Regions from separate parts of the Priestia sp. TSO9 genome, predicted to be linked through region 2. Evidence: riboswitches for the same ligand, from Rfam matches in the RefSeq annotation. Region 2 holds a riboswitch; the other holds the start of a gene.
What was found. A riboswitch is a leader RNA that binds a small molecule or an ion and turns the genes downstream of it on or off. The one in region 2 is predicted to bind thiamine pyrophosphate.

Region 1: linked by a shared signal. The riboswitch ahead of LJC66_RS02570 (thiamine phosphate synthase) and the one ahead of thiM (hydroxyethylthiazole kinase) in region 2 are both predicted to bind thiamine pyrophosphate.

What each region holds. Positions count from the first base shown of each region.
Region 1 covers NZ_JAJEKD010000008.1:75,146-78,563, forward strand. Annotated here, with positions in the region: gene LJC66_RS02550 (amino acid ABC transporter substrate-binding protein) at 1-281, opposite strand, end outside; gene LJC66_RS02555 (fluoride efflux transporter FluC) at 605-1,021, shown strand; gene crcB (fluoride efflux transporter CrcB) at 1,022-1,411, shown strand; gene LJC66_RS02565 (hypothetical protein) at 1,459-1,674, shown strand; TPP riboswitch at 1,833-1,934, shown strand; gene LJC66_RS02570 (thiamine phosphate synthase) at 2,057-2,680, shown strand; gene thiO (glycine oxidase ThiO) at 2,664-3,418, shown strand, end outside.
Region 2 covers NZ_JAJEKD010000013.1:517,434-520,851, reverse strand. Annotated here, with positions in the region: gene LJC66_RS10870 (pyridoxamine 5'-phosphate oxidase family protein) at 1-5, shown strand, start outside; gene thiE (thiamine phosphate synthase) at 34-678, opposite strand; gene thiM (hydroxyethylthiazole kinase) at 692-1,498, opposite strand; TPP riboswitch at 1,572-1,680, opposite strand; gene LJC66_RS10855 (MFS transporter) at 1,872-3,089, opposite strand; gene LJC66_RS10850 (TetR/AcrR family transcriptional regulator) at 3,186-3,418, opposite strand, start outside.

The DNA.
Region 1 (3,418 bases), on a different contig from region 2:
TCTTTGAACTCAGCTTTTACGCCAAGACGTTTAGCTACTTCTTGAGCCAATTCTACATCAAACCCAGTTAGCTTTTGTTTGTCATCATGAAAAGTGAACGGAGGGTATGTACCTTCAGTTCCAATTGTTAATACGCCATCTTTTTTCACTTTATTATATAAATCTTCTTGTGAAGATTTATTGTCTCCATTGTTTGCTTCATTTTTTGAGCTAGAACCGCATGCGGCAAGCACAACTGTGAAAGCTAATAGTAGCGACAAAAGTGCAGCAAATTTCTTCATTTTCTAAACCCCCTAGTATTCTGATAGGAAATAATACTCTGTGATACTAAACAAGAACACAGCAAAAGTCAACAAAAAAAACTTATACGATTAATGTGACTTAAAATAAGGGAAATATACCTTCTATACACGGTTTGTCATAAGGATACAGAAAGATTTTAAAATTTGGATTAAGTGGATTTTTAAGGGATATTTGAGGAGTAAAAAGGAAGTTTCATGCGACGATTTTCTCTTTCATTTTTTCATGACTTTTGGTGCAATAAACATATAGTTAAATGTTAAGGTAGAAATAAATTCCTTATGGTACACTTAAAGAAGAATTTATGAAACGGAGCGATATGATGAAAGCCATAAACTTAATCTCAATTGCCTTTGGCGCTATCGCTGGTACATATGCACGTTATTTGCTGAATCTTTCCTTATTATATACGGGCTATCCAATAGGAACGGTAATCGAAAACCTATTAGGAAGCTTCATACTAGGCCTATTAACAGGATTTTTTGTGTGGAAAAAGCCAAAAGAATGGATAAAGCTTGGACTAGGAGTTGGCGTGTGCGGCGGTTTTACAACGTATTCAACGTTTGCAGGAGACGTCATTTCTCTCACTCAGCACCATTTATTTGGGGGAGCCATTTATGTCATTGTCTCTTTAGTAGGTGGAATCCTTCTTGCTTTAGCAGGCTATCTATGCGGTGAAGCGGCAGGGGAAAATTTAGTGAAAGTACATGAGGTGAAGTAAATGAGCATAGTGAGCTTGGCACTTGGTGGAGCAGCTGGAGGAATATGCCGTTATCTTTTGGGTTTAAAAGTTACAAAAGCAGTTTCAAACCCTCCTTTTCCAGTATCAATGCTGTTTGTAAACTTGCTCGGTGCGTTTGGCCTTGGTCTTTTTTACGGTAGTTATTATGGAAAGGTTCCGAGTCATGCTTATGATGATTCAATATTTTTAATGATTGGCATTGGTTTTTTTGGTGCCTTTACCACTTTTTCAACGTTTAGTGTGGAAACCGTACAGTTAATTCGAGAAAAATCTTATCGGAAAATGTTGGCTTACGTGGGGATTTCAGCATTTGGAACAGTTGGTTTATTTACAGTCGGTTTAATTGCAGGAACGTTTTTATTTAAGTAAAGAGAACGTTTCTAGTAGGGAAAAACAAAAAGACGGAGAAGTAGAGAATGGATAGAAAAGCAGAAGTTTGGAAATACATTTTGTTGATTGTAGCTGTTGCAGGTCAGATCATCGGTTTTTTATTTTTATTTATAAATGTTGTGGCGGCATTTATTTTTTACGGTTTTTATATTCTAACTTTTATTATGTTACTCCTGCTGTTTATATGGGATCGGAAAAAGGAAAAAGACAAAGAAGAATTTGACGACTATACCGATTACTAACTATATAAAAAGCAGAATGATGCGGTGCGCCGGGCCTCTTAGTAAAGAAGCTTAAAAGATACATCTATAAAAGGAAGAGAGCCGTAAGAGCATAAAGAGATATTGTATTTACATCTAGTTGTGTTATAATTTTAAGTGCAAAAACAAAATCAATAAATAGCAATCACTAGGGGAGCTTTTTGAAGCTGAGACGAATGTATTTCGGACCCTTTGAACCTGATCTGGTTTGTACCAGCGTAGGGAAGTGGCGATCATGTTTACATAACGATACATGCTAACCACTCTACGTTGTAGAGTGGTTTTTTTGTATGTAATCAAGCCCTCTACACAAGATGAAGTGATTGAAATTTCTCTTTATTCTGAACGGAAAGGTTTCGATCATATGGATATTCCTAAATTTCATGTCATTACAACAGATAAGCAGCCAGTTAAAGAGGTTCGGGACATTTTAACGGCTATTGAGCCTTTTGTGGGTGTCATTCATATTAGAGAAAAAAAGAAAACGGCAAAGCAGATTCAATGTTTGCTAGAAAGCCTGCCATTTTGTCGCTCTAAAATTATTGTAAATGACCGAGTTGATGTAGCGCATGCTTTAAAAGCAAAAGGCGTACAGCTTGCCTATCATAGTTTAGATGTTTCGTGTGTTAGAGACGCATTTCCTTCTCTTATTGTGGGAAAATCAGTTCACTCTGTGGAAGAAGCTCTAGAAGCTGAAAAAGATGGCGCTCATTATATTCTATACGGACATATTTATTCAACTCATTCAAAAAAAGGATTAAAAAGTCGAGGGATAGCAGCGCTAAAAGAAGTAGTAGACGCTGTGGAGATACCAGTTATTGCGATTGGTGGGATTACACCTGGAAATGCCAAAGAGGTACTGCAAACAGGAGCACATGGTATAGCTGTGATGTCTAGTGTCATGCTTGCGCAAGATCCCCTTAAAGCGATTAAACAATATTCTCATATATGGACATCTGGAGGTGGAGAAAATGAAGCAGCATTATGATGTACTGTTAGTCGGAGGAGGCATAATTAGCTCTTCTATCGCTTATCATTTGTCAAAACAAGGAGCATCAGTAGCCATTCTTGAGCGCAATCAAATTGGTTGTGAAGCTTCAAGTGCAGCCGCTGGTATTTTAGGTGCTCAAGCTGAAATTGATGAAGAAGGTCCTCTTTTAGACCTTGCTATTAAGAGCAGAAGCATGTTTCCTGAGCTGGTGAAGGAACTAAAAGAAAAAACGGCCATCGACGTAGAGCTCATTCAAAAAGGCTTATTAAAAGTCGCTGTAACAGAAGAAGATGCACACGTATTAAAGAAAAAAGCCGCTCAGCACCACAGGTGGGATGAACATGTAAAATGGATTGATGTAAAAGAAGCGCGTTTGTTAGAACCCGGGCTCTCTCCAGACATATACGGAGCCATTACAATACCGGGGGACGGCCAGCTAGCTCCGGCTAAGTTAACGCAAGCTCTTGCTCATGGAGCCTTGTATCACGGAACAGATATATTCGAATACTGTGACGTTCATTCTCTTATTATGGAAAATGAAACAGTAAAAGGTGTACAGACGTCCAAAGGATCTTTTTATGGAGAAAAAGTAGTTATTGCAGCAGGCTCATGGGCTAAACGCTTTATTTCTTCTGAACATTTAGGTCAGGTGTTTCCTGTAAAAGGGGAGTGTATTGCTTTGCAAAGTCATAAGCCTTTGCTTTCTAAAACGATATTTTTAGATGAAGGTTTTTA
Region 2 (3,418 bases):
TATAATAAAAAAAGCGCACACTGTGCGCTTTTTTTATTTTCCTACCGCTTCTTTCAATTGAGCTGCTTTTTCTTTTGGAGACGCTGCTAAGCTAATCGCGGTAATAATAGAAACGCCATCTGCACCTGCTTCTACTACTTGTTTGGCATTTTCAGGCGTGATCCCGCCGATTCCTACAATTGGAAAGTCAATATTCTGGTTTCGCACTTCTTCAATTAACTTTGTACCTTGCACTGCTTTTGCGTCTTTTTTTGTAGAAGTAGGAAAAACAGGTCCCATTCCTACATAATCCGCCCCGTCTTTCATCGCTTGCTGCAGCTCTTGTACATTATGAACAGAGACGCCTACAATTCCTTTTCCTATTTTCTCTCGAACAATATGAGCTTTTTCATCTTCTTGGCCAATATGAACGCCATCTGCTTGTAAGCGGATCGCTAAGTCAAGATCATCATTCACAACAAAAGGAACGCTGTGCTGCTGACAAATTTGCTGAAGTTCCTTCGCCAGCTGATATTTCGCTTCTCCTGTTAGGGCACCTTCGCCTTTTTCACGGAATTGAAACACAGTAACGCCGCCTTCAATTGCTTCTTTCAACACTTCTCTCGGATCTTTTGTACAGTTATTGCTGCCCATTATAAAATAAACTTGCAGCAGCTTTTTGATTTCTTCATTTGTCATTTTCCCTCTCCTTTTAACGTTGATGTACTCTTGCATATGATTCAATATCCTGCCCAGATAAAAGATGAAGCTGATTTAACAGCTCAATTTGAAAGCTTCCCGGCCCTTCTTCACCTTTTTTCTCTGCGGCGATTTCACCCGCCACTCCGTAAAAACTTAAAGCAGCAACGCTTGCCTCGACATATTCTTTTTCTACAGCAGCGAAAGCTCCTATAATTGATGTCAGCAGACATCCAGTCCCCGTCACTTTCGTAAATAACGGGTGACCGTTGTCTACTGTATACGTTGTGTTTCCATCTGTGATTACATCTTGTTTACCCGTGATAACAATCACTGTATCTAATTTGTTCGCTGCTTTCTCAGCAAGTTCAATGACGTCTCCTTGCCCTTCTAATGAATCAACGCCTTTAATGAGCCATGACTCGCCTACTACATTCGCAACTTCAGCAGCGTTACCACGAATAACTGCCATATTTAATTCTTCTACAAGCTGACGTGCTACTTCTGTACGAAACGGTGTCGCTCCGGCTCCTACAGGATCGAAAATAACCGGCACGCCATTTTCATTTGCTGATTTTCCTGCTATTCTCATCGCTTCTACTTCTTGAGCCGTCAGTGTACCCATATTTAAGACAAGCGCTCCAGCGATTCGTGCCATGTCAGCCACTTCTTCTTTCGCATAAGCCATAACAGGTGAAGCTCCTAGTGCAAGCAGTCCATTTGCTGTAAAGTTGGTTACCACAACATTCGTAATATTATGAACAAGCGGACTTATGTCTCTTACTTTCTCTAATTGAGCTGAAATTTTACTAATATCCATGTTTTTTCACTCTTTTCATTTAGTTTTAACACTGCAAAAAAGACAAAAAAGCACCTTGCATGCGCAAAGTGCTTTGGTATGTACTCACATTCCCTGCGCTGGCATTATCCAACAGGTTCAAATGGTCAACAGGCGTCCCTGTACTCTCAGCCTGCCCCGCGCAAGCTCCCATACTATTCTTGTTACGTTTAAAGTTTACTATTAACCTTTTTTATTTGCAACCATTTCATTGTTTTGCCGATAAAATAAAGCTTCTCTATAGGCTGAGTGGCGCTTTAAACCTTACACCATTCCTAAAAGAATAATCAAAAGACCTCCAGTAAGCTACTGGAGGTCTTCTATTCCCTAAGAATTCTATCATTTTTCCTTATCGTTATTTCTCTTGAACCGCTTGATTTCTCACAGCTGTTTTTCTGTCCTTCCCTGCTCTTAAAGATAAAAGAAAACAAAGAAGCAGTACAAGTGCAGCTGATACGTACGGATAATTAATGTTTATATCAAAAAGAAAGCCTGCTACAACGGGGCCAATAATATTTCCAAGACTTGTATAAGCAGAATTTAGTCCGGCTACATATCCTTGGTCGTCTTGTGCCATCATCGACATTTGCGTGCTGATTGCCGGACGTAAAATATCTGTTGCTAAAAAAACGATAAATGTCACAACAATAATAAGCCAGTACGTGTGCACAAATAGCGTAAGTAAAATAAAAAGTCCCGTCATCATCAAGCAAAAAGAAATCACTCTTTTTTCACCAAATTTATTTAAAATCCACCCGAAAATCGTAACCTGCACTACAGCCCCCGCAATAGAGCCGAACGTAATAACAAACGCAATATCTTTTGGCGTAAAGCTAAATTTATGATCAACGAATAGTGAAAAAATCGTTTCATAATTGGATAATCCAAACGATGTCACAAAAACAATAATTAAACTTAAAAAATAAGGTTCTTTATAAGAATTCATAAGCTGCAGTAGCAGCCGCTCTTCTTTTGGATTCTCATGGTTTGAAACAGCAGGATTTTGTACAGGGCGAGACTCTGGCAAAACAAGAAGCGTAATCACTGCAGCCAAGCCTCCTGCTACTGCGGCCATATAAAATGGTACACGCATGCCGTATTCAGCTAAAAAGCCGCCGATACCGGGTCCAATAATAAATCCTGTTGTAATCGCCGCCGTCACATAGCCCATTCCTTTAGCACGTTCTTTAGCAGACGTCACGTCCGCTGTATAGGCCATAACAGCAGGCATAATGAGCGCGGCCCCAACCCCGCCTAACATTCTCGATACAAATAATAAAAGAGGTGTACTCACTGAACCAAAGAACCATTCAGACAGGGCAAAAACAATCATTCCCGCTACAATAATTTTCTTTCTCCCTAACGAATCTGATAACCGTCCTGCTAAAGGTGAAAACAAAAATTGAGTTAGTGAAAACACCGCTACTAAAAGCCCCATCACGCTACCGTTGATATGAAGCTCTGTCATATACGTTGGCATAATTGGAATTACAAGACCGATTCCTGTAAAAACAATAAAAATATTTAGCATGAGCAGCAAAATCGCCGCTCGATTTCTTAACAATAATGACATATAAACCTCCTAATTACAAAAATACTGAACGTTCGGTCTATAAAAATACAAAATAATGAGGGATTACTCATTACCTCAATAAGCATCCCCGATTATTTAAGAAGACCTTGGTATAATTCCGTTTAAAAATACATCGATTGCTGAATGGTAAAGCTGCAGGGCATTTTCGGTGTTCGTTTTTCGAGACATGCGGCTCATTCCAACAAACAGCCCTTCTAAAATCACTGCAAGCTGTTCTGCATTTTTAGGAGAAAACTCTCCTTCATCAATGCCTTTTTGCAAAAGTTCTCGGTTAAACTCTACGTGTCGTCTCACCATCTCATCAATTC